4 regions of the Streptomyces sp. NPDC053076 genome follow, and region 3 is predicted to be linked to each of the others. Evidence: riboswitches for the same ligand, from Rfam matches in the RefSeq annotation. Region 3 holds a riboswitch; each other region holds the start of a gene.
The links. A riboswitch is a leader RNA that binds a small molecule or an ion and turns the genes downstream of it on or off. The one in region 3 is predicted to bind thiamine pyrophosphate.
Positions count from the first base shown of each region.

Region 1: it holds a riboswitch for thiamine pyrophosphate, as region 3 does, so the genes downstream of both, ACIGYR_RS38330 (purine-cytosine permease family protein) here and ACIGYR_RS17970 (thiamine ABC transporter substrate binding subunit) in region 3, are expected to answer to the same signal.
Region 2: it holds a riboswitch for thiamine pyrophosphate, as region 3 does, so the genes downstream of both, thiO (glycine oxidase ThiO) here and ACIGYR_RS17970 (thiamine ABC transporter substrate binding subunit) in region 3, are expected to answer to the same signal.
Region 4: it holds a riboswitch for thiamine pyrophosphate, as region 3 does, so the genes downstream of both, thiC (phosphomethylpyrimidine synthase ThiC) here and ACIGYR_RS17970 (thiamine ABC transporter substrate binding subunit) in region 3, are expected to answer to the same signal.

Region 1 is NZ_JBITZL010000019.1:146-7,790, reverse strand. It holds gene ACIGYR_RS38340 (sensor histidine kinase) at 1-167, shown strand, start outside; gene ACIGYR_RS38335 (hypothetical protein) at 197-988, opposite strand; TPP riboswitch at 2,872-2,967, shown strand; gene ACIGYR_RS38330 (purine-cytosine permease family protein) at 2,957-4,357, shown strand; gene ACIGYR_RS38325 (hypothetical protein) at 4,661-4,909, shown strand; gene ACIGYR_RS38320 (SDR family oxidoreductase) at 4,976-5,224, opposite strand; gene ACIGYR_RS38315 (YybH family protein) at 5,907-6,272, opposite strand; gene ACIGYR_RS38310 (LysR family transcriptional regulator) at 6,371-7,267, shown strand.
Region 2 is NZ_JBITZL010000002.1:1,030,043-1,037,687, reverse strand. It holds gene ACIGYR_RS11930 (hypothetical protein) at 1-333, opposite strand, end outside; gene metF (methylenetetrahydrofolate reductase [NAD(P)H]) at 390-1,313, opposite strand; gene thiE (thiamine phosphate synthase) at 1,484-2,131, opposite strand; gene ACIGYR_RS11915 (Rv2175c family DNA-binding protein) at 2,223-2,588, opposite strand; gene ACIGYR_RS11910 (NAD(P)/FAD-dependent oxidoreductase) at 2,653-3,885, opposite strand; gene ACIGYR_RS11905 (hypothetical protein) at 3,918-4,268, opposite strand; TPP riboswitch at 4,322-4,433, shown strand; gene thiO (glycine oxidase ThiO) at 4,431-5,600, shown strand; gene thiS (sulfur carrier protein ThiS) at 5,597-5,809, shown strand; gene ACIGYR_RS11890 (thiazole synthase) at 5,813-6,607, shown strand; gene pknB (Stk1 family PASTA domain-containing Ser/Thr kinase) at 7,083-7,645, shown strand, end outside.
Region 3 is NZ_JBITZL010000004.1:110,871-118,515, forward strand. It holds gene ACIGYR_RS17950 (LOG family protein) at 1-583, shown strand, start outside; gene ACIGYR_RS17955 (LAETG motif-containing sortase-dependent surface protein) at 750-1,448, shown strand; gene ACIGYR_RS17960 (ABC transporter ATP-binding protein) at 1,761-2,780, opposite strand; gene ACIGYR_RS17965 (ABC transporter permease) at 2,780-4,381, opposite strand; gene ACIGYR_RS17970 (thiamine ABC transporter substrate binding subunit) at 4,429-5,511, opposite strand; TPP riboswitch at 5,592-5,699, opposite strand; gene rlmN (23S rRNA (adenine(2503)-C(2))-methyltransferase RlmN) at 5,723-6,829, opposite strand; gene ACIGYR_RS17980 (cytochrome P450) at 6,926-7,645, opposite strand, start outside.
Region 4 is NZ_JBITZL010000007.1:221,068-228,712, reverse strand. It holds gene ACIGYR_RS27360 (cupin domain-containing protein) at 93-410, shown strand; gene ACIGYR_RS27355 (DUF5326 family protein) at 544-756, shown strand; gene ACIGYR_RS27350 (IclR family transcriptional regulator) at 1,176-1,928, shown strand; gene ACIGYR_RS27345 (SsgA family sporulation/cell division regulator) at 2,028-2,465, shown strand; gene ACIGYR_RS27340 (YibE/F family protein) at 2,557-3,978, opposite strand; TPP riboswitch at 4,059-4,236, shown strand; gene thiC (phosphomethylpyrimidine synthase ThiC) at 4,229-6,013, shown strand; gene ACIGYR_RS27330 (hypothetical protein) at 6,216-7,079, opposite strand; gene ACIGYR_RS27325 (metallophosphoesterase) at 7,260-7,645, opposite strand, start outside.

The sequences.
Region 1 (7,645 bases), on a different contig from region 3:
AGCTCTTCCAGCCCGGTCAGCGCGCGGACCCCGGCGACGGACACGGCGGAGCGGGCCTGGGACTGCCGCTGGCGCGACGCCTGGCCCGCTCCGCCGGCGGCGAGGTGACGTACGACCCCGGACACACCCCGGGGGCACGGTTCGTAGTCAGCCTGCCTGCCGGGTGATGGTGGCGCCGCTCGGCGCTACCGGCGTGTCACGGTGTGACGTCGTGCCGAACGTCCTTGCGTGAGACAGCCAGAAAGCCCACGAAGCCGAGGATGGCCACCGTCCAGGACAGCGTGACCGGCCCCAGGCCCAAGCCGAGTCCGCCCCTGCCGTGGCCGGCCGCCATCCAGTCGGCGACAGAGGCGCCGAGCGGGCGGGTGATGACGTACGCGGTCCAGAACGCGGCCACCGCGTTCAGGGTCCCCCACCGGTGAGCGACGGCCGGAACGGCGATCGCGGCGGCGTACAGGACGGCGGAGCCCAGATAGCCGAGGCCGATCGTGGCGGTGAGGTCGCCCGCGGCGGTGCCCAGCGCGAACGTGGCCAGCACGGCGGCCCAGTAGAAGGTCTCGCGGCGCCGGGTATGGATGCTGTGGATGGACAGGGTGCGCTCGACGCGGTACCAAAGAGCGAAGACGGCGGCGAGCGCGCCCATGAAGAACGGGGTCGAGAGCGTGTACGGCACCCCGAGGCCGAGGTGCAGGACGTCGGCGGCCATCGTGCCGAACACGCTGACCATGACGATCGCCGTCCAGTAGACCCAGGCCACATACCGTCGGACGGCGAACTGCACCGCCACAGCAGCCACCAGGGCGATGCCGCCGAGGCCGACCGCGGGGATCGGGCCGAGCAGGTGGGCCAACCAGTCCGAGGCCGTCTCGCCCATACCGGTCGTCAGCACCTTGATGATCCAGAAGTAGACGGTCACCTCCGGCACCTTGCTCGCCGCGTGACGCATGTGGCCCGCGTGCCTGTTGTGAGTGAGGTGAACAGTCGACATGGCAGGCACCATGGCACGGTGACCGGCGGTTGTCCCAGACCTCTTTGCCAGAGTTTTGGTGCTTCCGGTACGGGAGTTGCCCGAGGCTCAGACGGACCTGAACGTGACCTGAACACAGTGGCCGATGCACTGGTCAGCAGCTTGCGACCGGTGGTAACAACGCTCTCCCAGCATCGGCTTGGCGACTGAAAAGCAGGACCGCAACAGTTGGCCATCCCCATGACTTCCGTGCACATCTGCGCTCATCCGTCCACGTCGCGAGGGCTCAGCTGTGAAAATGCTGGCGTTCGCACAGTTGGGGGTTCAGGCGCCGCGTCAGTTGAACGAGCGTCGACTGCAGGTGCTGCGGTGGGTCGGGCAAGGCTGCCCTGTGGGTATACGGCAGGGGGAGGCGCACAAGCTCAGCTGCCAGGCGTTACAGAGCCGAGGACTGGTCAAGGTCTTCAGGGGAAAAGACATTGGCCCGCGACACTCACGACCGCCGGCCGGCATTTCCTCGACCACGGCAGCTATCCCTTCGCGTCCTGCAGGAACAGGACCGGGTCTGACACGTCCCCACGCAGAGGGAACTCGCAGATACGCGGAAGCACTCCAGGGTCCGGATCCCTCGCCACGACTACTCACCCGCTGACCGCCTGAGGATCCGTCTGAGTGGCGGGCTGCCACACCGGGGCGGCGAGTGGGCCGACACGGCCGAACGCCTCTTGAGGACCAGCTCGCCGAAATCGTGCAGGAGGTCGGTCTCCGCGGACAGGCAGCCGAACGCAGGCGTCTGGCTGACCGGGAGGAAGCACAGCAAAGGCGCCTTCGATGGGAAGCCGCCAAGCGTCAGGCACGACCGAATACGCAGAGGCACACCACGTGCGCCACCTCGCAGCACAGCACGCGGCGTGGCAGCGTGCAGCGGACCTCGTCGAGTACGTCAGCGCACTCCGGCTTCATGCAGGGTCTGCCGCCCGGGCCGGCCAGGGAGGAAGCCCAGGCATGGATCTCGTGGGCCGAGAGCTACGTGCAACGCCTGAATCCGCTCAACGGTTCACCGTTGCTCCCGGAAATCCCCGAGCCTCGCGCCGAGGACCTCAAGCCGTTCATGCACGGCTGGAGCCCCTACGGACCCACGTGTGAGCGTCCACCCCGCCGGACTCCCGGCAGGCAGCGGATGACTCATCCACCGCCGAGACGAGAGGCAGAAGCCGAGAGACACGGCCCCGTGGACCGTTGTCTCTCTTGCCTTCGCGTCTCACCAATATGTCGCGAACTGGTTCGACGCCACCCATCCTCTACGCCCTGACCTGGACTTTCCTGGCCCCGCCTGCTCTCACTGGACTGGTATAGACGGCCTTTCCAACCTGCCCTCGTGGTACGCCGCCGCACGCAACGACCGTACGATCCCCCCTGCCGCCGAACGACACATGGCCGAGCGGGCCGGGGCACACGTCACCGAGGGCACACGTCACCGAGGTCAGCTCCTCCCACGCCATGGCCGTCTCCCACCCGGACGCCGTCACCCACGTGATCGAGCAGGCCGCCCGGGCCACCGCCTCGCGGTGACAACCGTGCGCAGCGCCGTGGCACCTCTACGTCCGGCGGGCCGTCTCTCGGACGGCCCGCCACGGCCGGCTGATCCCCGGACAGGCGCCACCGCCGGCTGATCCCCGCACAGGCCGCCACGGCGGTGCCGCGTTCGCGATCACGCCGTCCACACGACCTCGCCCGTTCCACACGACCTCGCCGTTCCGCACCACCTCGCCGTTCCACACGACCTCGCCGTTCCGCACCACCTCGCCGTTCCGCACCACCTCCCGGTTCCGCACCACCTCCCGGTTCCGCACCACCTTCCCCTGGCCGGAACCGGCCACCGGACCGGGCTATTCTGGCCGGTGTACCTGGACACGGGGTGCCCCCGCACGGGGGCTGAGATCACACCCGTTGAACCTGAACCAGTTAGGACTGGCGGAGGGATGTCATATGTCGTTGCCGTATGCCCATGAAGAGACGGCCGACGCCGAGGCGCGGCGAGTCTTCGACGGCCGGATGCCGACGGCCCCCGGCGATCTGCGAGTGGAAGCGCGCGGCATCACGCCGGTGCCCGAGGACGCCCGCTACGGCAGCCCCCGGCGGCTGTTCACCGTATGGTTCGCCCCCAACCTGACGATGACCGGCGTGTTCACCGGCACCGTCGGGGCGGTCCTCGGCCTGGACTTCGCCACCGCGCTGCTCGCCGTGGTGCTCGGCACTCTGCTCGGTGCGGTGCCCACGGCCTACCTGGGGACCTGGGGCAGCCAGACCGGGGCGGGCCAACTGCCGCTGGCAAAGCTGGCCTTCGGACGGGCCGTCGCCCTGCCGGGCGCCCTGCAGTGGCTGTCGTCCATCGCCTGGGACGCGCTGATCGGCCTGTTCGGCGGGGACGCGCTGGCCCAACTGTTCGACTGGCCCTTCTGGCTGGGTGCCCTGGTGATGCTGGCGGCCCAGGGAGCGCTGGGTGTGATCGGGTACGAGGCGATCCACCGCCTGCAGACGGTGATGACCTTCGCACTCGCCGCCGCGCTCGCCGCGCTGGCGGTGAAGCTCGTGCACAGCACCCAGCCCACGACGACCGCGACCGTGCAGGGCGCCGACCGGGCGGGCGCGTTCGTGCTGACCTGCACCATCGCTTTGAGTCTCGCCCTCTCGTGGGCCCCCTACGCCAGCGACTTCAGCCGCTACCTGCCACGGACGGCGTCCCGTCCGCACATGTTCTGGTGCACCCTGCTCGGTGTCGGCGTGTCCTTCGTCGCGGTGCAGGCACTCGGCCTGTGGGGCGCCTCGCAGTTCACCGACCAGACCGCCCGTGGTGTGGACCGGCTGCTCGGCGGCGGCGCGCTCGGCGCGTTCGGACTCCTCGCGGTCGCACTCGCGGCGCTGTGCAGCAACGCCATGAACGACTACAGCGGGTCGCTGGCACTGCAGACCGTCGGCGTGCGGCTGCCGCGGCCGGTCGCCGCCGCGTTCGCCGCGGTGCTCGGTTTCCCGCTCGTGCTGTGGATGCACGCCGCCGACACCACCGCCCGCTTCCAGAACGTGCTGCTGTTCGTCGGCTACTGGATCCCCGCGTTCGTCGCGATCGTGATCGTCGACTGGACGGCCCGCGCGCGGGCGCGCGGCGGCCGCCCGGTCGTCCTGACGACGGAGGAAGCGCAGCCACAGCCGTGGTGGCCGGCTCTCACGGCGTTCTTCGTCGGTTTCGCCGTTGCGGTGCCGTTCATGAGCACCAGCCTGTACGTGGGCCCGGTCGCCCATGCCCTGCACGGCGCCGACCTCGCCTACCCCGTGGCATTCCTCGCGGCCCTGCTCGTCTACACACCGTTGCGCGTACGGCGCCATGCCTGACCGCGCCTCGGCACACCGGCGACGTACGGCCCGTCAAGGATCAGACGTGTGCGACATCCCGTGAGTTCTCCTGAGCCCTGCCGAGTCCCCAACCCCGTGGTCAGGGGCCAGGGGCCAGGGGTTCCTACTCCTTCGAGTGCTCTGCGACTCTGTGACCTGACCTCGGAATTCATGAGGCGTCTCACTTCGTCCGAGCGATCCGCAGTCGGACCGAAGGCGAGGGCGCTCGGGTCAGCGGCGCCGGCAGTCGTACGGGACCTGCGTGAGCACCGGGCGCCCGCGTCGGCGAAGGATCTGGAGCGGTTGGAGACCGACGTGCTGTCCGGGTTCGCCCTCGCGCGGGCCTCGGTGGGCCTGGCGGGCGGCACGATCCGTGGGGACGCCGGGCACCTGGAGCAGATCAGGACCTGGTTTGGCCGGCCGCTGCGGGACATACAGCCCGCCGACGGGCAGGGGCTCCAGGGCGGGGCTTTTATGCCGCCCTCCGCGCGTGGCCCATCACCGCCCGGGATGAGGCATGAGGTTCAGCGGGCCGAACTCATCGAGACATAGACTGAGGCGCCTACGCAGCCGACGTCGCCAGCCGGAAGCGCCCTTGAGTCATCGCCATGCGCTTGGCTAACCCATGCCGCCGTTGCTCTGGAGAAGCTGGGCGTTGATCCATCCGCCCTCTGCGGAGCAGAGAAACGAGACGAGATTCGCGCAGTCCTGCGGCACTCCGATGCGTCCCAGGGGCGTGAAGCGGATCATGTCCGCCTTCTGCCCCTCAGTCATCCACCCGGTGTCCGTCGGTCCGGGATTGATCCCGTTGCAGGTCACTCCCAGGTGGGCGACTTCCCGGGCGCCGGCCAGCGTGATCCGGTCCATCGCTCCCTTGCTCCAAGAGACGCCACCTTCTTCTGCAGTTCTTCGGGCGCACCCGGCTCCATGCCCCACTGCATCCGTGCGTCGTACGGAGTCCAGTACGTGAAGGCCACGTCCCACCCGGCCCGGGCCAGAGTCAGTACCACGGCCGCCGCGATCCCCGCCGAACGTCCCGCCCCCGTGACCAAGGCAAGCGGGCGCCCCGCTTCCCCCACGTCCTGCCAGCTCCCCACGCGCGTCTCACCGGTCACGATCCTCATCCTGGCGGGGCCGTCCTTGACGCAGCACCCGATTTTCCCGGGCGCTGCCACGCTCACACGCGGAGATCCAGCCACCACAAGGCACCCAAGACACAGATCAGACAGGTATTGGCTGGATGCATCGGCTGCCGCCGTATCCAGCCGTTGCCGCCGTCCCGTACCAGGAGCTGTTCTCCGTCGGGATGCACTACGCGGAAGGCCGCGTCCTCAGCACAGCGGCGCGGAGGACGGCGGGGAGCCCCCGCAAGCCGCCTCCTGTACCGGCCTGACGCCCGGATCCCGGCTCGGCTGACCAGCAAGGGCCCTGCTGGAACGGCCCCTGGAATCGCGACTATCTTGACTTGAGGGGCCATTGCTGACCCCATGGCCCCTCAAGATCCCACTCAACAGCCCTCCGTCCTTGCGAACTTTCGGAGGCGATGGGGTCAGCGGGTGGGCGGGACGAACTCGGGCTGGTCGAGCAGGCGCAGCCAACTTCCGTCGGGCTGGCGCCTGACGACCTGCGCCCGCGCGCCGGTTCCGTCCTTCGGTGGGGTCGAGGTGAGGGCTATGTCGCCGCTGATCAGCGTCGGCAGCGGTTGTTCCGGCTCGAAGCGGGGATTGTTGGCCAGCACCTTCTCCCAGAGCGCGCGGATCGCCGCCCGCCCCACCGTCAGCTTGCCGGGCGGGTAGGCCATCACTGCGTCCTCTTCGTACAGCGCGGCGACGCCAGCCGCGTCACCGGCGTTGGATCGCTCGACGAACAAGCGGGTGATGTCTTCGGGCCGCATGGCCTTCTCGTACTCCGACATGGGTTCCTCCTGGCATCGGGCTCCGGCACTTCTCAGCGTGCGTGCCTGCCGACCAGAAGTCCAACAGATGGATCTTCTGCAAACTAGAATATGCAGTCATGGAGCTAAGGCAGTTGGAATACTTCGTCGCAGTCGCGGAGGAGCAGAACTTCACCCGTGCGGCCGAGCGGGTGCACATCAGCCAGTCCGGCGTCAGCGCCCAGATCCGCCAGCTCGAACGGGAACTCGGTGCCGAGCTGTTCGACCGGTCGGCCCGCACCGTCACCCTCACCGTCGCGGGGAAGGCCGCACTCGAACACGCCCGCAACACACTCGCGGCAGCTGGGGCAGTCGGCCAGGCAGTGGGCGAGGTGACCGACCTGATCCGGGGTCGGCTCACCATCGGTATGGTCATCGGCTGCACCCTCACCCCGCTGTTCGACGCCCTCGCCGCATTCCACCAGGCGCATCCCGGTGTGGAGATCTCGCTGCTGGAGGACAGCTCCGACCGACTTCTCGAAGGGGTGCGTACCGGCGCCGTCGACTTGGCACTCATCGGGGCCGCAGCCGCTACCCCCGACGGGCTGGACGCGCTGACGATCATCAGCGAACGGCTCATCGCGGCGGTCCCGGCCGGACACCCCTTGGCGAAACAGCGGCGGGTCACCCTCCGCGACCTGATTGCCTACCCGATCGTGTGCATGCCACCCGGCACGGGCCTACGCGCCGTATTCGACCAGGCTTGCGCCGCACAGAGCCTCCAACCCGCGATCGCGCTGCAAGCAAGCGCCGCGGATGCCATTGCCGGCCTCGCCGCCCGCGGACTTGGCGTCGCCATCCTCAGCGCCTCGATGTCCGCGAGCTACCGCGACCGGCTCACCGTCCGCACCATCGTTGATGTCGAAACACCAGCATTGCTCGCCCTGATCTGGAAGAGCGCACACAACCCATCGGTACGCGAGCTGCTCGTGCACAGCCGACAAGCATTCGCGGACTTTCTGGAGCTGCACCAGTAGAGGGCTGACCAACGGCTCCACTACCAACCCGCGGGTCCTCCCCTGATGTGACGCAGCAGACCCCTCGGGTTCCCTGCGAACGGAGGGCGAGGACCTGGAGATCCACAGCCGGGAGGTGGACCGGTGATGCGTCGAGCGCGGCCTGATCCACGAGTTCCACGTGCATCTGACACCGGCCACGCTCGGCTCCGGAGTGCGGCTGTTCGGCTGCCCGGTGTCGAGCCGATCCGGTGGACCCGGATCCACGCCGGCCACCCGGCACAGGCCATGGAAACGCGGCCGGCACCTGCGCCGCCTGAACGCGACGCAACCATCGAAGCCTTGCTCACTCTGGGCTGCGCACTCATCTGCCGGCGACGCCTGGCATCAGTTCAGCGC
Region 2 (7,645 bases), on a different contig from region 3:
GTCGGCGTCCGGGACGCCCGGCTCGTGCCGGTCCGCCCTGCCGCGGCGGCGCTTGCTGCCGCCGCCGGCCTCGGCCTCGGGCCGCTTGACCGCCCAGCCGGAGGCGAAGCCACGCCGGAACGACAGCGTGACGTAGGTCTGGCCGACCGCGAAGGCGATCGCGCCCAGCCCGATCACGATGACGGAAGGCATCAGCACGCCCAGGACGACGCCGACGAAGCCGGCGAAGGCGAGAAGCCGCCAGCGCAGCCGCGCCTTGTACTGCAGCAGCACCTCACCCAGCAACCACAGTGCGACGACGCCGAACGCGATGTAGAGGACCGTCCAGCCCATGTACGCCCCTCTCCCAGTGGCCGTTACGCAGTGTGTCGTACTGCGGTGCGGCCGGTCTAGGCCCGCGGGGGATGGTGCAGGCCCAGGTTCTCGTAGATTTCCAGGGTCGCCGTGGAGTTGTTGAGCGTGATGAAGTGCAGTCCGGGCACTCCCTCGGCCAGCAGCCGCGCGCAGAATTCCGTGGCGAACTCGATACCGATGGAGCGTACCGTCGCCGGATCGTCCTTCGCTGTGAGGATCCGCTCTTTCAGGGCGTCCGGGAAGACGGCGTTGCTGAGTTTGGGCAACCGTTCCAGCATCTTCACGCTCGTGACCGGCAGGACCTCCGGGATGACCGGGGTGTCACAGCCCGCGGCCACCACGCGGTCGCGCAGCCGCAGATACGACTCCGGCCGGAAGAACATCTGTGTGATGGCGTAGTCGGCGCCCGCACGGCACTTGTCCACGAAGTGGCCGACGTCGGTGTCCCAGTCCCCGGAGCGCGGGTGCATCTCCGGGAACGCGGCGACGCCCACGCAGAAGTCACCCGACTCCTTGATGAGCCGGACGAGTTCGGCCGCGTAGGTCAGGCCCCGGGGGTGCGGCACCCAGTCGCCCATGGGGTCGCCGGGCGGGTCGCCGCGGACGGCGAGGATGTTGCGGATACCGGCGTCCGCGTACTGGCCGATGATGTTGCGCAGCTCGGCGATGGAGTGGTCGACCGCGGTGAGGTGGGCGACCGGGGTCAGTGTGGTGTCGACGACGATCTGCTGGGTCTCCTTGACCGTGCCCGCGCGGGTGGAACCGCCGGCGCCGTAGGTCACGGAGACGAAGTCGGGAGCGACCGCCTCGACCCGCCGGAGCGCACTCCACAGGTTCCGCTCGCCCTTGGGGGTCTTCGGCGCCGAGAACTCGAACGAGTACGTCTGCTTGCCGGTGGCGAGGATGTCGCGCACGGTGCGTGCGCGATCAGTCCTGGTGGATGGGGTTCCGAGGGCCATACCCGCAGGTTAGCCAGGGGTGGACGGTCCCCCAACCACACGTAGGAAATTTGCCCGAATTGCCGGCTTCCTGTCCACCCCTTGGACAAAACCCCGGGACCCCGGACCGGCGCCGCACCGGCATCGGACGGCGGGCCCGCACCGGATCACCGGGGGCCGCCCGGCGGTCGTCAGCCCTGCCGCAGCCGCTTCGCGAACTCGGTCGCCGCCGCGCCCGGGTCGTCCGCCTCGGTGATCGCGCGGACCACGACCACCCTGCGGGCACCCGCGTCCAGCACCTGGTCCAGGTTGTCGAGGCCGATGCCGCCGATGGCGAACCAGGGACGGTCGGTGCCGAGGCCCGCCGTGTGGCGCACCAGGTCGAGGCCGGGGGCGTGGCGGCCGGGCTTGGTGGGGGTGGGCCAGCAGGGACCGGTGCAGAAGTAGTCCACGCCCTCCTGCGCGGCGGCGGCGGTGGCCTCGGCCCCGGCGTGCGTGGAGCGGCCGATCAGGACCCCGTCACCGAGGATCCCGCGGGCCGCGGGGACCGGCAGGTCGCCCTGGCCGAGGTGCAGCACGTCGGCGCGGGCGGCATGGGCGACGTCGGCCCGGTCGTTGACCGCGAGCAGCTTGCCGTGCCGGGCACAGGCGTCGGCGAACACCCGCAGGTGCTCCAGTTCCTCGGCCGCCTCCATGCCCTTGTCCCGCAGCTGCACGATGTCGACCCCGCCGGCCAGGACCGCGTCCAGGAACGCGGGCAGGTCGCCCTGGCGCTTGCGGGCGTCCGTGCAGAGGTACAGGCGGGCGTCGGCCAGCGCGGCGCGGGCGGTGTCGGACATGCGTGGGTCCCCCCGTGGTCGGTGTGCCTGGTGGTTCGGCGGGTGGCGTACGGGCTCGGGGCCCGTACGCCACCCCCTGATGCGGTCGGCCTCAGACGGCGAGCGCCTGGGCGCGGCGCTTCACCTCCGTGCCGCGATTCTCGCTCAGGGCCTGCGCGGGGGTGCCGGGCAGGGTCGGGTCGGGGGTGAAGAGCCACTCGATCATCTCTTCGTCCGTGAAGCCGTCGTCCCGCAGGAGCGTCAGGGTCCCGGACAGGCCCTTGACGACCTTGTCCCCGTCGATGAAGTCGGCGGGGACGTGCAGCGCCTTGTTCTCACCTCGGCGTACGGCGATGAGCTGGCCCTCCTTGACCAGCTGCCGGACGCGCGTCACCTCGACGCCGAGCTGTTCGGCGATGTCGGGGAGGGTGAGCCAGGCGGGGACGAGAGCATCGATTTTTGCGTCAATCTCGGTCACGGGGACAAGCCTGCCATCCCCCACCGACAGTCGGAAGTCAGGCGGGTCCACCTGGGAGGACGCGCTAGTCGGCCGTCGCGTCCTTCAGGGGGCGGGCGGGGTCGGACAGAGCCTCGGAGTCCATGTGCCGGCCCGCCTCGATCAGGCGGCGGCCCTGGGCCAGATCACGCGGCCGGCCGACGGCCAGCAGGGCCACCAGGCGACCCTCGCGCAGCCAGCACACCGTCCAGGCGGGGCCCGCCGGATCACCGCGCCACACCATGCGGTCGGCCGCGGCATGGTGGCCGGCGTGCTGCACGAACCGGCCGAACTGCTCGGACCAGAAGTACGGCACCGGGTCGTAGACCGCCGGGGTCTCGCCGAGGATGTTCGCGGCGACCGTGCGCGGGCCCTGCAGGGCGTTGTCCCAGTGGTGGACGAGCAGCCGTTCGCCGTAGCGGGCCGAGGGGAAGGACGCGCAGTCGCCGACGGCGTACACGTCCGCGAGGGAGGTGCGCAGCCGGGCGTCGGTGAGGATCTCGCCGTGCGCGCCCAGGGCGATGCCGGAGCCCGCCAGCCAGCCGGTGGCGGGGCGGGCCCCGATGCCGACGACGACGGCGCCCGCGGGCAGCCGGGTGCCGTCGGCGAGCACCACCGCGCCCGGCTCGACGCGCTCCACGCGCGCGTGGGTGCGCAGCTCCGTGCCTCTGTCGGCGTACCAGGCGGTCATGGGCGCGGCGACCTCGGCGGGCAGGGCGCCGGCCAGCGGGTGGTCGGCGGCCTCCACCACGGTCACCGCGCAGCCGGCCTCGCGGGCGGCGGTGGCGAACTCGGCGCCGATCCAGCCGGCGCCCACCACCACGATGTCGTGCTGCCGCGCGAGCACGGGCCGCAGCCGTTCGGCGTCGTCCAGGGTGCGCAGCAGATGCACCCCGGGTACGCCCTCGGTGCCGGGCAGCGTGATCGGTTCGGCTCCGGTGGCGAGGACCAGGACGTCGTACGGCACCGGACCCGTCTCGGTGTCCAGCTCGTACGCGGCGGGCCTGAGGCCCTGCACCTCGCAGCCGAGCCGCAGCTCGACGCCGAGGGCCTCGAAGTCCACGTCGAACGCGGAGCCCTCGGCCTTGCCGAGCAGCACGGCCTTCGACAGCGGCGGCCGGTCGTACGGCTGGTGCGGTTCGGCGCCGATGACGGTCACCCGGCCCCGGAAGCCCTGTTCCCGCAGGGCGACCGCGGTCTGCACCCCGGCCATGCCCGCGCCGACGACGACCGCGCGCCGCCCCTGTGACGTGCTCTCTTCCGCTGTCTGCTCGCTCACCCGATCACCTTAGACACATGACGAACCGTCAGTCAGGGGGCTTGCTCGGTGACCTGCTCCACAACGCTCGTGCCGGAGCCCGGCCGGGACTCCCACTCCCAGGTCTCCTCCAGCCGCACCCGTCCGTCCGGCAGCTCCACGACCGTGGACACGCAGTGCCCCGAGGCGGTCGTCCCATCGGTCCTGAGCTGCACGTACCGGAAGTCCAGCCGGTCTCCCTGCCGGGTGCCGACGAGGTGGCCGCGTACGACGTCACCGCCCGCGTACTCGGCCCAGATCTCGCCGTCCCTCTCGTGGTAGGCGAACCGGGTGCGGGTACCCACCTGACCTGGGGCCTGGTCGGACACAGGGGCGAAGGTCAGTGCGTCGAGCGACCGGGCCATGAAGCGGGGCTCCCTTACGAGTGACGAGGACCGCGGGCTAGGGTGGCCACCGTACAAGCACTCGCGGGAGCCCGGACGCACCGGGCTGAGAGGGAGGCTGGCGGCCTCCGACCGTACGAACCTGATCCGGGTCATGCCGGCGAAGGGAGGGGCTGGACGCCCATGTCGTCACGTACGTCCGACGTCCTCGTCATCGGGGGCGGAATCATCGGTCTGGTCACGGCCTGGCGGGCGGCGCAGCGCGGGCTCGCCACGGCCGTGGTGGACCCCGGTCCGGGGGGCGGGGCCGCACAGGTGGCGGCCGGGATGCTGGCCGCGGTCACCGAGCTGCACTACGGCGAGGAGACCCTGCTCGCCCTGAACCTGGAGTCGGCCCGCCGCTACCCGGCGTTCGCGGCCGAGCTGACCGAACTGACCGGCCACGACCTCGGCTATCGCCGCTGTGGCACCCTCGCCGTCGCGCTGGACGCCGACGACCGCGCCCACCTGCGCGAACTGCACGCGCTCCAGCAGCGCTCGGGCCTGGAGTCGGAGTGGCTGTCGGGGCGGGAGTGCCGGCGGCTGGAGCCGATGCTCGCGCCGGGGGTGCGCGGCGGGCTGCGGGTCGACGGCGACCACCAGATCGACCCGCGCCGGCTGGCGGCGGCCCTGGTGGCCGCGTGCGAGCGGGCCGGGGTGGTCTTCCACCGCGTCCTGGCGGAGCGGCTGGACGTGGCACGGGACCGGGCTGTCGGGATCACCACGGAGGACGGCACCGCACTGCGCGCGCAGCAGGTGGTGCTCGCCGCCGGGAGCCTGAGCGGGCGCCTCGCGGGCGTGCCGGAGGAGCTGCTGCCGCCGGTGCGGCCGGTCAAGGGGCAGGTGCTGCGGCTGACCGTGCCGCGCCGGTACGCGCCGTTCCTGAGCCGGACCGTGCGGGCCGTGGTGCGCGGCGGCCATGTCTATCTGGTGCCCCGGGAGAACGGCGAACTCGTCGTCGGCGCCACCAGCGAGGAGCTGGGCTGGGACACGACGGTCACGGCCGGGGGCGTGTACGAGCTGCTGCGGGACGCCCACGAGCTGGTGCCCGGCATCACCGAGCTGCCGCTCACCGAGACCCGGGCCGGGCTGCGCCCCGGCTCCCCCGACAACGCGCCGCTGCTCGGTCCGTCGGGCCTGGCCGGGCTGCTGCTGGCCACCGGGCACTACCGCAACGGCGTGCTGCTCACCCCGGTCACCGGGGACGTGCTGGCGCATGCCCTGGTGACCGGTGGACTGCCCGAGGAGGCGCGCGCCTTCACCCCGCGGCGGTTCGGCGCCGCGGCCATGGAACAACTGGAGCAGCCCGTATGAACCTCTCCGTCACCATCTCCGTCAACGGCGAGCCCCGTCAGGTCGCCGCCGGCACGGTGCTGGACGCCCTGGTCCAGAACCTCACCGCGGCGCCGCGCGGGGTGGCCGCCGCCGTCAACGAGACCGTCGTCCCACGCGCGCAGTGGGCGACGACCGCCCTCGCCGAGGGCGACCGCGTCGAAGTCCTCACCGCTGTGCAGGGAGGCTGAGCCATGGCTGACGATCCCCTGGTCCTCGGTGGGCTGACCTTCTCGTCCCGGCTGATCATGGGTACGGGCGGGGCGCCCAGCCTGGAGGTGCTGGAGCGGGCGCTGGTCGCCTCCGGTACGGAACTGACGACGGTGGCCATGCGCCGGGTGGACCCCTCCGTGCACGGCTCGGTGCTGTCGGTGCTGGAGAAGCTCGGCATCCGGGTGCTGCCGAACACGGCGGGCTGTTTCACCGCGGGCGAGGCCGTGCTGACCGCCCGGCTGGCCCGGGAGGCGCTGGGTACGGACCTGGTCAAGCTGGAGGTCATCGCCGACGAGCGGACGCTGCTGCCGGACCCGGTGGAGACGCTGGAGGCGGCGGAGACGCTGGTCGACGACGGGTTCACGGTGCTGCCCTACACCAACGACGATCCCGTCCTCGCGCGCAAGCTGGAGGACGTCGGATGTGCGGCGGTCATGCCGCTCGGGTCGCCGATCGGCTCCGGGCTCGGCATCCGCAATCCGCACAACTTCCAGCTGATCGTGGAGCACGCGCGCGTGCCGGTGATCCTGGACGCGGGGGCGGGTACGGCGTCCGACGTGGCGCTGGCCATGGAGCTGGGGTGCGCGGGGGTGATGCTGGCGTCGGCGGTGACGCGGGCGCAGGAGCCGGAGCGGATGGCCGCGGCGATGAGGCATGCGGTGGAGGGGGGCCGGTTGGCTCGGCTGGCCGGGCGGATTCCGCGGCGGTATCTCGCGCAGGCGTCGTCTCCTGCGGAGGGCCTGGCCGTGCTGGATCCGGAGCGGCCCGCGTTCTGACCGCAGTGGTGGTCCCGTCCGGGCTCTCCCACCCGCGCACCGCCCGTCACCGCCGACCGGAAGGCCGGCCTTCCGGTGCGGCGCCTCCACCGTCGGCGGCCGCGGATCGCGGGTGCGTCGCAGGCCGGCGCCTCCGCCACCAGGTGGCTGTGAGACGCGGACCGCGGATGCGTCACAGCCTCGGCGCCTCCGGGGCGGCACGAGTCGGCTGCTCCGCGTCGGGCCGGCTGAGGGCCTGGGTGCGCGGACCGCTGGGGCGTCACAGGTCGGTGGGTCCGCGTCCGGTGGCTGGGAGGCGGGGTGCGGCGTAGGTCACGTGTTCGTCGGTGGTGGCCGCGGGGCGTGGGGCGTCGCAGGTCGGGGGCTCGGCGTCGCCGCGGGCATGCGTGGGAAGCGTCACAGGTCGGCTTCAGTCCCGCTCCGATGCCGGTGGGCGGGGCGGCCGTGTCGGTCGTGGCTCGTAGACTCGCCTCTCGTGGATACGACCCTTCAGGACCCCCTCGTCGGGCAGCTGCTCGACGGCCGGTATCGCGTGGACGCGCGGATCGCGGCCGGTGGGATGGCCACGGTCTACCGGGCCCTGGACACCCGCCTGGACCGCGTTCTCGCGCTGAAGGTGATGCACCCGACGCTCGCGTCCGACGGAGCCTTCGTCGAACGGTTCATCCGGGAGGCGAAGTCCGTCGCCCGGCTCGACCACCCCAACGTGGTGCAGGTCTTCGACCAGGGCACCGACGGGTCGTACGTCTACCTGGCCATGGAGTACATCGCCGGCTGCACCCTGCGGGACGTGCTGCGCGAGCGCGGTGCCGTGCAGCCGCGGGCCGCGCTGGACATCCTGGAGCCGGTGCTCGCCGCGCTCGGTGCCGCGCACCGGGCCGGGTTCGTGCACCGCGACATGAAGCCCGAGAACGTGCTCATAGGCGACGACGGCCGGGTCAAGGTCGCCGACTTCGGGCTGGTGCGCTCCGTGGACACGGTGACCAGCACGACCGGTGCCGTGCTCGGGACCGTCTCCTACCTCGCGCCCGAACAGAT
Region 3 (7,645 bases):
CGAACTGACCCGTGCCGGGTTCACGGTGGCCACCGGCGGCGGCCCGGGCGCGATGGAGGCGGCCAACCTCGGCGCGTACGCCGCCCCGTTCGCCGACGGCATGCTCGACGACGCGCTCCGGCTGCTCGCCAAGGCCCCCTCGTTCCGGCCGTCCGTCACGGACTGGGCGCGGGCCGCCTTCGAGGTGCGCGAGCGCTGGCCGGGCGGCGGGACGTCGGTGGGCATCCCCACCTGGTTCTACGGCCACGAGCCGCCGAACGCCTTCGCCGCGCACCTCGCCAAGTACTTCGCCAACGCCACCCGCGAGGACGGCCTGCTGGCCCGCTCCACCGCCGGGGTGGTGTTCCTGCCGGGCGCCGCCGGGACCGTACAGGAGATCTTCGACAACGCGACGCCCAACTACTACGAGTCGCGCGGCGAGCCGACCCCGATGGTGCTCGTGGACAGCGAGCACTGGACGCGGAAGCTGCCGGCCTGGCCGTTGCTCCAGTCGCTGGCACGGGGACGGGCGATGGAGTCCCGTATCGCCCTCGTTGACCGGATCGAGCAGGCGCCGGAGGCGATCAAACGTCTGGGCGGTTAATAAGCGAGCAAAGTCAACGACCGTTGGCGGCATATGCGTTGACACTGCTGACGCGGCACTTATAAACCTGTGAGCCTCTTGGGGGTGCCGGGGCCTCACCTCATCCGTCGCTCCGACTCCCCCTCAACCCCCCGCAATTGCACTCTGTAAAGGACAAACGTTGTCCATGACTCGCCGTAGCGTACGCCGTTCCGTGCGCCTCCTGGGTGTCGCCTCCGGGTCGACGGCGCTGGTGCTGGGCCTGGCCGGCTCCGCTCTCGCCTGCAACATCAAGGACTTCTCCGCCGAAGCCAAGTGCGACGGCGACAAGGGCGTCATCGTCGTCACCGACACGGACCCCTCCGCCGTCGACGCCACCGTCAGCGTCTTCCTCAAGGGCGTCGGCGGCATAGAGACGAAGGTCGGCGAGCAGCCGGTCAAGGGGTCGAAGCAGGGCACCCGGATCACCTTCGCGGAGGACTGGAAGCCGAACGCCACCTACCGGGTCCACGTCAAGGCCGACAAGGCCGTCGACGAGGACATCCAGCCCGACCTGGTGACCCCGTCCACCGCCTGCAAGACCGAGAGCCAGACCCCGACGCCGCCGGCCAGCATGACGCCGTCGCCGTCCCCCTCCAAGTCCGCGTCCGCGTCCGCGCCGCCCGAGTCGGCGACCCCGACCCCGTCGGCCTCCGAGTCCAGCTCCGCCCCGGCGGGCACCTCGAACAACGCGCCGTCCCCGGCGGCCGGTGACTCCAACCTCGCCGAGACCGGTGCGAGCTCCAACACCGGTCTGATCGCCGGTCTCGCGGCGGCGCTGGTCGTCGTCGGCGGTGGCGCGGTCTGGTTCGGCATGCGCCGCCGTGGCGCGAGCCGCAACGGCTGACGCCCGGCGGTGTACCGCGCCCGAACCTGGAGCGCGGTACACCGGCTGACGTCTCACCCGGTACCGCGTCGCGGCCCGTCCCCCTATCCCCAGGGGACGGGCCGCGGTCGCGTCCGGCCCACCCGGGTCAGCCGAAGGTGGCCCGCTCCGGCCAGAACTCCGGCAGCGACCAGTCCGGGCAGGTCGGCACGGTGGCCGAGAGGTCGGCGCACGAGGTCACCACGGCTCTCAACTGTGCGACCTGAAGGAGGATTTCATCGCAGTGACGGTCATGCGCGAGCAAAGGCATGGCCGCACCCCAGAGGCGAGCGTTCAGTCCAGCACGACGATTTCGGCGACGTCGAACTCCACGCCGGCCGAGTCGCCGGGCTCCGGTGCGTCCCGCAGCGCGCAGGCCGCCTCCAGTCGAGGACCGTCCCCCGGCTGGAGGTGGACGGCCACATGGGTGCCCCTGAAGGTCCGCGCGGTCACCGTGCAGGGCAGACCCTGGTCGGCCGGCACGAGCCGGACCCCGGCGGGGCGCACGAGGACCGTGCGGCTGCCCTGCGCCGAGCCGTCCGGCACGGGCAGCTTGCCCCACGGGCTGTCGGCGGCCGTGCCGGCGACGGTCGCCGGGACCACGTTCTCGAAGCCGAGGAAACGGGCCACGAACGCGTCGGCGGGCCGCTGCCACACCTCGACCGGCGTCCCGGACTGCGCGATCCGCCCGTCCCGCATCACCACCACCCGGTCGGCCAGCGCGAACGCCTCGCCCTGGTCGTGGGTCACGGCGAGCACGGTCGTCCCCAACCGGCCGAACAGCTCCCGGAGCTCGACCACCAGCCGTTCGCGCAGCGAGCGGTCGAGCTGGCCGAGCGGCTCGTCCAGCATGAGCAGCCGGGGCCGGGGCGCGAGCGCCCGGGCGAGGGCCACGCGCTGCTGCTCGCCGCCGGACAGGGAGGCCACGGCCCGCCGGGCGGCTCCCGGCAGCCCGACCAGCTCCAGCAACTGACCTACTTCGCCATCCCGTTCGCTCTTGCCGACACCGTGCATGCGCAGCCCGAACGCCACGTTCGCGCCGACATCCCGCTGCGGGAACAGCTGGTGGTCCTGGAACATCAGCCCGACGCCCCGCTTGTGCGCCGGTACGCCCGTCTGGTCCCGGCCGGCGAGCAACACCCGCCCGGAGTCCAGCCGCTGCAGTCCGGCGACCGCCCGCAGCAGCGTCGACTTGCCGCTGCCGCTGGGCCCGAGCACGCACACCACCTCGTGCTCGGCGACCTCGAGGCCGACCGCGTCGAGAACGGCCCGGCCGCCGAAGCGCACGGTCGCGCCGTCCAGACTCAGCAGCATCAGAACTCCCCCGTCCGGTCCGTGCGCAGTCGCTCCAGAATGAGCAGCGCGGCGGCGCACACCACCATCAGAATGGTCGAAAGGGCCATCGCCTGGCCGTAGTTGAGGTCGCCGGGGCGGCTCAGCAACCGGGCCACGGCGACCGGGAGGGTCGGGTTGTCGGGCCGGGCGATGAACACGGTCGCCCCGAACTCGCCGAGCGACACGGCGAACGCGAACCCGGCCGCGACCAGCAGCGCCCGCCGCACCAGCGGCAGATCGACCTCCCGCCACACCCGCCAGGGCGAGGCCCCGAGCACGGCCGCCGCCTCCTTGAGCCGGGCGTCCACCGCCCGCAGCACGGGCAGCATGGTCCGTACGACGAAGGGGGCACCGACCAGCGCCTGGGCGAGCGGCACCAGGATCCAGGACTGGCGCAGGTCCAGCGGCGGCTTGTCGAGTGCGATCAGGAAGCCGAAGCCGACGGTCACGGCGGAGACGCCGAGCGGCAGCATCAGCAGCGCGTCGAAGCCCCGCACCAGCCGTCCCGCATCCCGGCGGGCCAGCGCGGCGGCGGCGAGACCTCCGATCACCACGGCGATGGCGGTGGCGGCGACGGCGTACTCCAGCGAGGTCCACACGGCGTGCACGGGCGCCACCAGGAACGTACCGCCGTCGGAGTCGGTCAGCGCCCGGTAGTAGCCGAAGCCGTCCGCGTCCAGAGAGCGCCGGACGAGGACGCCGAGCGGCAGCACCAGGAGCAGGGTGATGGTGCCGAGGACTCCGGCGAGCAGCGCCCACTGGCGGGCCCCGCGCGGGCGGCGGGCGGTCACCTTCGGGTCGACGAGCCGGAGGGCGGTCTCCCGTCGCCGTACCGTCCAGGCGTGCACGGCGAGGATGGCGCCGACGGCCACGAACTGGACGAGGGTGAGGACGGCGGCCGCGGACAGATCGAAGACATCGGATGTCTGCCGGTAGATCTCCACTTCGAGGGTGGAGAAGGTGGGGCCGCCGAGGATCTGCACGACACCGAAGGAGGTGAAGGTGAACAGGAACACCATCAGCGCGGCGGCGGCCACGGCGGGTGCGAGCGCGGGCAGGGTGACCTTGCGCCAGGCCCGCAGCGGGGAAGCGCCCAGCATCCGCGCGGCCTCCTCCTGCCGGGGATCGAGCTGGGCCCACAACCCGCCGACCGTGCGGACGACCACCGCGTAGTTGAAGAAGACGTGGGCCAGCAGGATGGCCCACACCGTGGTGTCCAGCCGTACGCCCCACAGTTCGTCGAGCAGCCCGCCATGCCCGACAAGGGCGAGGAACGCGCTGCCGGCGACGACGGTCGGCAGCACGAACGGAACCGTGACGACGGCCCTCAGCACCTGCTTGCCGGGGAAGTCGAGCCGGGCGAAGACATGGGCGGCGGGCAGCGCCAGCAGCAGGGTGAGGGCGGTGGAGGCGAGCGCCTGCCAGGTGGTGAACCACAGCACGTGCCGGATGTCCGGCTGCGTGACGACGTCCGCGATCCGCCCGAACCGCCAGGCGCCGTCCACCTTCAGCCCGCGCGCGACGATCGCGGCCACGGGCCAGGCGAAGAACAGCGCGAAGAACGCGACGGGCAGGGCCATCAGCCCGAGCCGTGCCGCGCTCCCGCGCAGGTCCCTCGTGCGGGCGGCTACTTCAGTACGAGCGAGGTCCACGACTTGACCCACTGGTCGCGGTTGGCGGCGATCTCGCCGGGCGCCATGGTCTCGGGATGCTCGGCGGCCGGACCGTACTCGGTGAACTCGGCGGGCACCTTCGCGCCCCGCACCACCGGGTAGACGTACATGTTCAGCGGCATGTCCTCCTGGAATTGCCGGGAGATCAGGAAGTCGACGAACGCCTTGGCGCCCTTGGGGTTCCCGGCGTCGCTGAGCACCCCGGCGAACTCGGTCTGCCGGAAGCAGGTGCCGGTCGCCACCCCCGTCGGGGCGGTGCCGGGCCGCTTCTTGGCGTAGATGACCTCGGCGGGCGGGGAGGAGGCGTACGACACCACGAGCGGCCGGTCGCCGCCCGCCTTCCTGCCCTCGGAGGAGCCGGAGAACTCCTGGTAGTACGCCTGGTCCCAGCCGTCGACGACCTTGACGCCGTTGGCCTTGAGCTTCTTCCAGTAGTCCTGCCAGCCTTCGTCGCCGTAACTGGCGGCGCTGCCGAGCAGGAAACCGAGCCCCGGCGAGGAGGTGGCCGCGTTCTCGGTGACGAGGAGGTTCTTGTACCGGGGCTCGGCGAGGTCGGCGAAGGTCCGCGGCGGGGTCAGCTTGTGCTCGCTGAAGTACGCCTTGTCGTAGTTGACGCAGATGTCGCCGTAGTCGACGGGCGTGACCCGGTGCTTGTCCTTGTCGAGCTGGTAGGCGGCGCCCACCGTGTCGAGGCCCTTGGCCGTGTACGGCTGGAAGAGACCGTTGTCGAGCGCCCGCGACAGCAGGGTGTTGTCGACGCCGAAGAAGACGTCGCCCTGCGGGTTGCCCTTGGTCAGGATCGCCTTGTTGACGGCCTGCCCGGCGTCGCCGTCCTCGAGGACCCTGACGTGGTAGCCGGTCCGCTTCTCGAAGTCCTTGAGCACGTTCTTGGAGACGGCCCACGAGTTGTGGCTGACCAGGGTCACGGTCCTGGGGTCCGAGGAGCCCTTGCCGTCGGACGAGCCGCACCCGGTCAGCGCGGGCACGGCGAGCAGGCCGAGCCCCGCCGCCACGGCCACGAGGGTCTTGTTGTGCACTGGATGTCCTCCTGGGGTGGGCCAGGAAGAGACGCGGCCCTGCCCGGAGTCCCCGAGGGGACCCGGGCAGGGCGCAACAGCTTGAGTGATGACCGAACTTCCTACCCAGAATGACCTGGGCGAGGTTCAGAGGGTCTGCGGCCCGGTTGCCGCACTCTCAGCGCTGTGGCGCTCCCCTGTCGGAATATGAAGATGTGTGGACGTGGCCAGATTACCGCTCGGTGGCCGCGAGCTGGCCACAGGCTCCGTCGATCTCCTGGCCACGGGTGTCGCGGACCGTGACGGGTACCCCGTGCGCGGCGATCGCCTCGACGAACGCCTTCTCGTCCTCCGGCCGCGACGCGGTCCACTTCGACCCCGGCGTGGGGTTCAGCGGGATGAGGTTGACGTGCACGGGCTTGCCCTTGAGCAGCCGGCCGAGCCGGTCGCCGCGCCACGCCTGGTCGTTGATGTCCCGGATCAGCGCGTACTCGATCGACAGCCGGCGGCCCGACTTCTCGGTGTACTCGAACCCGGCGTCCAGCACCTCGCGCACCTTCCACCGTGTGTTCACGGGGACGAGGGTGTCGCGCAGCTCGTCGTCGGGGGCGTGCAGGGAGATCGCGAGCCGGCACTTGAAGCCCTCGTCGGCGAACCGGTGGATGGCCGGCACCAGCCCGACGGTCGAGACGGTGATCCCGCGCTGCGACAGCCCGAGGCCGTCCGGGGCGGGGTCGGTGAGCGCCCGGATGGCGTTGACCACCCGGTTGTAGTTGGCGAGCGGCTCGCCCATCCCCATGAAGACGATGTTGGACAGCCGTGCCGGGCCGCCCGGCACCTCTCCGTCGCGCAGGGCCCGCATCCCGTCCACGATCTGGTGGACGATCTCGGCGGTGGACAGGTTCCGGTCCAGACCCGCCTGCCCGGTGGCACAGAACGGGCAGTTCATCCCGCATCCGGCCTGCGAGCTGATGCACATGGTCACCCGGTCCGGGTACCGCATCAGCACGGACTCGACGAGGGTCCCGTCGAACAGCCGCCACAGCGTCTTCCGGGTGGTCCCCTGGTCGGTGGACAGATGCCGGACGACGGTCATCAACTCCGGGAACAGGGCTTCCTGGAGCTTGGCTCGCGAACCGGCGGGGATGTCGGTCCACTGCTCCGGGTCGTGCGCGTACCGCGCGAAGTAGTGCTGCGCGAGCTGCTTGGCACGGAACGGCTTCTCACCGATCTCGGCCACCGCGTCCTTGCGCTCGGCGGGCGTGAGGTCGGCGAGATGCCGCGGCGGCTTCTTGGCTCCGCGCGGCGCGACGAAAGTGAGTTCTCCGGGCTTAGGCATAGCGTTACCAGTGTCGCAGATCCACTTGGGTGACCTGCGGGGCGAGTACGGGCCTCGTTCGGCGTTCGTCGTCGGTGGCGCGCCCGGGGGCTTTTCTCACCAGGTCACCGGCAGGGTCTTCGGTCCGCGGATCAGGCCCTGGCGCTGGAACTCGACCTCCTCGGGGAGCACGGCCAGCCGGATGCCGGGGAAGCGGGACAGGACGGAGGCGATCATGACCTCGGCCTCCATGCGGGCCATGGCGGCGGCCAGGCAGTGGTGCGGTCCGTGGCCGAAGGCGACGTGCGGGGCGCCCTCGCGGTCGAAGTCCAGGGCGCCGGGGTCGGGGAACGTCCCGGGATCGCGGTTGGCGGCGACATAGGCGTTGTAGACCACGTCACCGGCCCGGATCAGCCGGCCCCGGACCTCGACGTCCTCGGTGGCGACCCGGGGAATGCCGACGCCGTTGCGGTGCGGGACGTAGCGGAACAGCTCCTCCACCGCCCGGGGCAGCAGGTCCGGCTCGCGGCGCAGCCGGTCCAGGTGCTCGGGGTGGGTGAGCAGCGCGTACATCATCGAACCGCTGTTGTTGCGGACCGCGTGACCGCCGCTGACCTGGACGGCGATGGCCAGCGAGATCGCCTCGTCCTCGGTGATCTCGCCCGTGGCGGCGGCCTGCGCCAGCACTCCGGCCAGATCCTCGCGGGGGTCGTCGCGACGGCTCCGGAGCAGCTCGGCGATCCGGGCACGGGTGGCCCCGGCGGCCTCCCGGGCGCGCTCCTTGGACGCGGCGCCCGAGGACAGCAGGGCCTCGCCCGTCGTGGCCCAGTGGTGCCA
Region 4 (7,645 bases), on a different contig from region 3:
TATCTGATCGTGGCAGACCGGACGGCACAGTGACCGGACGGGCGACGAGCGGTGCGACGGCGAGCACGGAAACGGCGAGGGCGGCAGCGGCGATGAAGGCATTCCGGTTGGACGACCTGGAGGCGGAACGCGCCGCCAACGAGGGTGCTTACCTGCAGTTCCTGCGCGAGCGGAACATGTCGGTCGGCCTGTACGCCCTTGACGCGGGCGAGCACGACCCGCAGAAGCCGCACCATCAGGACGAGGTGTACGTCGTGGTCAGCGGCCGGGCCTCCATCACGGTGGGCCTGGAGACGACCCAGGTGGCGCGGGGCAGCGTCGTGTACGTGCCCGCCGGTGTCGCCCACAAGTTCCACCACATCAGCGAGGACCTCAGGGTGCTCGTGGTGTTCTCTCCGCCCGAGGCGTGAGGCCGGGCCCCAGGGTTCCCTAGGGGACGGGTCAGGGGAGGACAAGGGACGCCGGGCCCCCGCGGAGGTCCTCCGCGGCCCTAGCATCGAGTGCGGAACACCGACAACGCACGAGAACGTAAAGGACGAGGCGATGCCAGAGATCTTCGCGGGGCTTCCGTGGTGGGTGAAGTGGGTCGCGGTGCCGGTCATCGCCCTGGTCGTGTTCGGCGGCCTGATAGCGAGCGTGGTCGGCTTCGTGATCGGCCTGCTGTTCAAGGCGCTGATCTTCATTGCCCTGGTCGGCGGACTGATCTACGTCGTGCGCAAGTTCATGGGGAACTCCTCGTCACGCAGCGACTGGTGAGGAATGTGGGAACCGGTGCTCGATGACGGGAGGATCGGTTCCCTCGGGGGAGGGAAGTTTCACCGGGAGCCGTCTGCGCGTGGTGGCGGGCGGTTAGAGTCCGGAACTCCCCGCGGGTTTCCGGCACCGTGGGTGGCGCAGCCCCCTCCGTGCTCTTCCCCCGCACGGGCTCCCCCTCGCCCTTCGGGAGTGACCTACCCTTGGCCACGGTTGACACCGCACCGGCAGACCCCCAAGCACCCGCCGCACCACGCTCATGTGCTCCCCCCGTCCCGCGACCGGCTCCCCTGGCCGTCCCCGGCCAGCCGCAGGCCCACGCGGCGGACGGCAAACCCCCGCAAGCCGCGGACCTCCCCGGGTCACGGCCCTCCGTCACCCGGCCGGAACCACAGGCCGCCGATGCGTCGAACTCCACCGCCATGCCCACCGCGACGCTCATCGGATCCGTCCAGCGCGCCATGCGCCTGCTGGAGACCGTCTCCACGCACGTCTACGGCGCCCCCGCAAAACAACTCGCCCGCGAGACCGGCCTCGCCCTGCCCACGACGTACCACCTGTTGCGCACCCTGGTGCACGAGGGCTATCTGCGCCGGGAGAAGGGGCTGTTCTTCCTCGGTGAAGCGGCGGAACGGCTGGGAAGCAGTGGAGCGCGGCAGAAACGTCGCAGCACGGTGGCGGACACGCTCGCACACTGGCGCGATTGCATCGGTGTGCCGGTGTATTACGCGATGTACCAGGACGGTGAGATCGAGGTCATGTGCGTCTCCGACTCCCTTCAGGCACCCGCGGTCCAGGAGTGGGCGGACTTCCGCGAGACCGGCCACGCGCACGCGATCGGCCAGTGTCTGCTCTCCCAGCTGGACGAGGACGCGCGACGCGACCATCTCGCCCGGTACCCCGTGCGGCCCGTCACGCCGTACACGGTGCGGGACAACGACGCACTGCTGCGCCGGCTGGCCCGGACGCGGCGGATGGAGCCGGTGGTGGAGCGTCAGGAGTACGCGGTCGGGACGGTCTGCGCGGCGGTCCCGATCACGGTCGGCACCACCGCGGCCACCGTGGCCATCTCGCTCCCCGCCCACCAGGCCGAACGGCTGCTGCCCGCGGCCCGTCGGCTGCAGGGGGAGATCGGGCGGCATCTGGGGTCGCTCACCTTCTCTATCAGTATCTGAAAACTTACTCCTTGTGATCTGCTGTGCACGTTCAGCAAGATTTGACCACGGTCAGAGGGATCAATCCCGGCCAGTCGACGTCATATGACGGGGTAGGCGATGCGCGAGTCCGTACAGGCAGAAGTCATGATGAGCTTTCTCGTGTCGGAGGAGCTCTCCTTCCGCATCCCGGTGGAGTTGCGCTATGAGACCCGCGATCCGTATGCCGTGCGGCTCACCTTTCATCTCCCCGGCGACGCCCCGGTGACCTGGGCCTTCGGGCGGGAACTGCTGATCGACGGGGTCGGCCGTCCGTGCGGGGAGGGGGATGTGCGCATCGCCCCCGCCGATTCCGAGGTGCTGGGCGAGGTACTGATCAGGCTTCAGGTGGGCGGTGAGAAGGCCCTGTTCCGTTCGTCGGCGCCGCCACTCGTGGCGTTCCTCGACCGCACGGACAAGCTCGTGCCGCTCGGTCAGGAGGGTGCGCTGGCCGACTTCGACGCTGATCTCGACGAGGCTCTGGACCGCATCCTGGCCGAGGAACAGAGCGCCGGCTGAGGCGTTACAGCAGGGCTGCAGGCGCTCCACCATGCATCCGGGAACTGTGCAGGAACGCTTCTTCAGGGAGCGCCGTCCACCGCCGCCGTACTCACCGCTTCCGGCGCCGGCCCCGGCCGCCGCGCGCCGGCGCGGGCTGGGCCCCGGCGGGTGCCGTGGCATCCGGGCCGGCACGGTCGGCCGAGACGACCAGCGCGGCCAGCGCCGTGGTGACCGGGACCGAGGCGACCAGGCCGATCGAGCCCACCAGCGTGCGCACGATCTCCTCGGCCACCAACTCACTGTTGGCCACGGTCCCGACGCTGCTCTGCGCGATCGAGAAGAGCAGCAGCAACGGCAGTGCCGCACCCGCATAGGCGAGCACCAGGGTGTTGACCACGGACGCGATGTGGTCGCGGCCGATACGGATGCCCGCCCGGTACAGCCCGCGCCAGCCCATCGACGGGTTGGCCTCGTGCAGCTCCCAGACGGCCGACGTCTGGGTCACCGTCACGTCGTCCAGGACGCCGAGCGAACCGATGATGACCCCGGCCAGCAGCACACCGCTCATGTCGATCGACGGATACAGGCCGTGGATGAGGCCGGTGTTGTCGTCCGTGTTTCCGGTCAGCGCGGCCCAGCCGATGAACAGAGAGCCGAGCACACCGATCAGCGAGAGGGAGATCAGCGTGCCGAGCACCGCCACCGACGTACGGGCCGACAGACCGTGGCACATGTACAGGGCGATCAGCATGATGGCGCTGGACCCGACCACCGCCACCAGCAGCGGATTGGCCCCCTCCAGGATCGCCGGCAGGATGAAGAACGTCAGCACCAGGAAGCTCACGGCCAGGGCGACCAGGGCCATGACGCCGCGCAGCCGGCCCACCACGACGACGGCCACCGCGAAGATCCCCGCGAGCAGTGCCATCGGGAACTTCCGGTTCACGTCGGTCACCGAGTACTGCAGTTCCTTCGGCGCCGAGGGCTCATAGGCGACCACGACCTTCTCGCCCTCGTGCAGTTGCCGCGTCTGGTCCGGTTGCACGATCTCGGTGAACGTACGGCCCTTGTCCTTGCCGGTGTCGACGCGGACGGTCGCCTTCTTGCAGGTGCCGTCGGCCTGCTGCTGCGCCGAGGTGCCCTCGGCGGTGGAGGTGTCGCCGGTCGGGGGTACGCCGGAGGCGTTCACCGACTTGCAGCTGACCTCGACGACCTGGCTGACCGTGGCCTGCTGGGTCTGCCGGTCGAAGCCGACGCCGGTGCGCTTGTGCGAGGGGGCTTGTCCGGGCCAGAGCACCACGAGGCCGACCAGGGCCGCCGCGGTGAAAGGGACCAGGATCGCGGCGATGACCTTGCGCAGGTGCCGGGAGACGGGAGCGGCGGGACCGTGGCTGTGGCTGTGGCTGTGGCTGTGGTTGTGCCCGGGACCGCCGTTGTCGCCGCCCCGCTGGGCACGGTGGCCGTGCCCGATGCCCTGTTCCGAGCCGTCTCGGCGGGGCGCCTCGGGCGGCTGGTGTGGGTGCTGCTCCATCCTGGTCACCGCCCGATCATCCCAAGAACGGTGGGGGCCCACTGTTCAGCGCGCCACACATGACGCTAGCGTGGAGGCACCTTTGCACACGCGGGAGCTCGGAGCACCGGGCTGAGAGGGCGCTGACCTCCGTAGACGCGATGTTTCACGTGGAACGAGCGCTGTTCCACAGGAAACGTCGACATACGGAAACCGCTGCGTCGACCGCCGAACCTGTTACCGGGTAATGCCGGCGTAGGGAGTAGGTCTCATGACCAACAAGGACGCACGCACGCCTGCCTCCGCTCAGGACGGGAAGCCCCAGGAGGCCGGGAAGTCCATCGGCTGGCACAAGGCATACGTCGGGGGCTCACGCTCCGACCTGCGGGTGCCGGTCCGTCAGGTGCACCTCACCAACGGGCAGTCGGTCACGCTGTACGACACGTCAGGCCCGTACACCGATCCATCCGTCGACACGGACGTCCGCAGGGGCCTGTCGCCGCTGCGGGAGAACTGGATCATTGCCCGTGGCGACACCGAGGAGTACGCGGGCCGTCCGGTCCGTCCCGAGGACGACGGGATCAAGCACACCTCACCGCGCGGCGGGCTGCGGAACCTGGACGCGGTCTTCCCCGGTCGCCCGCGCCAGCCGCGCCGGGGACGCAGCGGCCAGGCGGTGACGCAGCTCGCGTACGCCCGCAGGGGCGAGATCACCCCGGAGATGGAGTTCGTGGCCCTCCGGGAGAACGTTTCGCCCGAGGTGGTCCGCGAGGAGATCGCGGCGGGACGGGCCGTGCTGCCGGCCAACGTCAACCACCCGGAGATCGAGCCGATGATCATCGGCAAGCGGTTCCTGGTGAAGGTCAACGCCAACATCGGCAACTCCGCGGTGACGTCCTCCATCGAGGAGGAGGTCGAGAAGATGACCTGGGCGACCCGCTGGGGCGCCGACACGGTCATGGACCTGTCCACCGGCCGCAACATCCACACCACCCGTGAGTGGGTGCTGCGCAACTCCCCCGTCCCGATCGGCACGGTGCCGCTCTACCAGGCCCTGGAGAAGGTCGACGGCAAGGCCGAGGAACTGACCTGGGAGATCTACAAGGACACCGTCATCGAACAGGCCGAGCAGGGCGTGGACTACATGACCGTCCACGCGGGCGTCCGGCTGCCGTACGTCCCGCTCACCGCCAACCGCAAGACGGGCATCGTCTCGCGCGGCGGCTCGATCATGGCCGCGTGGTGCCTGGCGCACCACAAGGAATCGTTCCTGTACGAGAACTTCGAAGAACTGTGCGAGATCCTCGCCGCCTACGACGTCACGTACTCGCTGGGCGACGGCCTGCGGCCGGGATCGATCGCGGACGCCAACGACGAGGCGCAGTTCGCGGAACTGCGCACGCTCGGGGAACTCAACCAGATCGCCAAGCGTTTCCACGTACAGACGATGATCGAGGGCCCCGGTCACGTCCCGATGCACAAGATCAAGGAGAACATCGACCTTCAGCAGGAGATCTGTGATGAAGCTCCGTTCTATACGCTCGGCCCGCTGACCACGGACATCGCGCCGGCGTACGACCACATCACCTCCGGCATCGGTGCCGCGATGATCGCCTGGTGGGGCACGGCGATGCTCTGCTACGTCACGCCCAAGGAGCACCTGGGCCTGCCCAACCGGGACGACGTCAAGACGGGCGTCATCACCTACAAGATCGCCGCGCATGCGGCGGACCTCGCCAAGGGGCACCCCGGTGCGCAGGAGTGGGACGACGCATTGTCCGACGCCCGCTTCGAGTTCCGGTGGGAGGACCAGTTCAACCTCGCCCTGGACCCGGACACGGCACGGGAGTTCCACGACGAGACGCTGCCGGCCGAGCCCGCCAAGACGGCCCACTTCTGCTCGATGTGCGGCCCGAAGTTCTGCAGCATGAAGATCTCGCAGGACATCCGGCGTGAGCACGGTGGCAGCCGGACCGAGATCGAGGCGGGCATGGCCCAGAAGTCGGAGGAGTTCGCGGCTGCCGGCAACCGGGTGTATCTGCCGATCGCCGACTGAACCCGCATGCGGTGAACTCGCCGTACAGCCGTCGGCTCCGATGGCGGCGGCTGGTGAGGCACTGGGCCGCGGCTCGCGGCCGGCCGGGGTGGTGGCACCACACCGGTTGGCCGCTGGGGGCCGCAGGACGCGCGTACGTCCTGTGCGGTCGGCTCACCTCGTGCGCCGGTGACGCGGCCAGGCTGCTCGGCGCGCGGCCGGGTCACTCGGGCCGGTGCTCCGGGCCGCCGAAGTCCGGGCTCGTGTAGTCGGGGCTGGTGAAGCTCGGCCGGTCGGACGCGGTCCCGTTGTCGGGGCTGCTGAAGCCGGGCCGGTCGTAACCCAGTCGCGGTATGCGGCCGGTCGGGGCGGGCGGGGCCGTAGGGCGCACGACGGCTGTGCCGGGCTCGGCCAGTGCCTCCCGGAGGAAGGGCAGGATGCCGCGCTCCAGCAGAGCGTCCCGCCAGGCATCTCTGGCTCTGGACAGCTCTTCGTTCGCCGTCTCCCGGGCCCGGGCGTCCGCCGTGCTGCTGTTGCGCAGGGCGGTGAGCAGCAGTCCGACGGCGGCGACGAGGATCGCCGCCGCGGTCATGACGCCGAACACCCAGCCGGTGGTGAGCAGGGTCCGGGCGAGGGTGTGCCCGGGGTCCAGCACCTTCAGGATGTAGCCGACGAGCAGGAAGATCGCCGCCGCGGTTCCGGAGAGGACGGGAGCCAGGACGGCGATGACCGCGATGGCGCCCGCGCCGGTGCTCTCGGCGGCTTCCCCGAGGGCGGTGACGAGACCGGTGTCGGCCGAACCGGACTCCGGGACCTCCGAGTTGGTGATGGTCGCCGAAGTGGAGAGCGCCGGGTGGCGCAGTCCGTCACGGATCTCGACGTAGTACTGGTACTCGGTCGCCGCGGCTGCGGTGATCAGGGCGGAGGCGTTGAGCGCCATGGTGCGCAGTTGTTCGGGGTTGAGCCGCTGTCCGACAGCGGCCAGTTCCGGTCGCTGTGGTGCGGAGCGCAGCGCCTCATCGAGGAGCCGCTCGAATTCCTGGCGGTCCTCGCTCTGCAGATGCTGCGGAACGCTGTTCATGTGCATCCCCCGATGCTCCGTAGGGCTTGGCTCGCACGTCGGCGAGCCGTCGGGCAGAAACGGAGGGGAGCCTGCTACGGATAAGCCGATGGTAGAGCCGTGACGGCGCGCGGTGACAGGGGATTGCCGGAAATTGCGTTCCGGCCTGCGTGAACGCAGCCCGGGAGACGTCTGCCCGGCAAACCGTCAGTTATCCAGAGGAAGTTGTTGGACCAGCAGCTTTCCGGCCATGGTCACTCCGCCGTCCATGGCGATGGCGAGCCCGTCGGCGTAGACGTGCGGGCCCTCGACGACCGGGTCGGTGCTCTCTTCGTCGTCCTCGGAGCCGACCTCGCCGAGGAGGTAGGGAATGGGGCTGTGTCCGTGAACGACCCGGGTGCCGCCGTACGTATCGAGGAGGGAACGCACGGCCTCGGCGCCGCCCTCGTCGCGGAAGGAGAAGCGCTTGGTGAACTTGCGGAACAGGTCCCAGACCTCGTCGGCGTCATTGCGGGTCAGAGCCTCGCGGACGGTGTCGTTGACCGCCTCGATAGAGTCGCCGTAGTCGAGGTAGGCGGTGGTGTCGGAGTGAA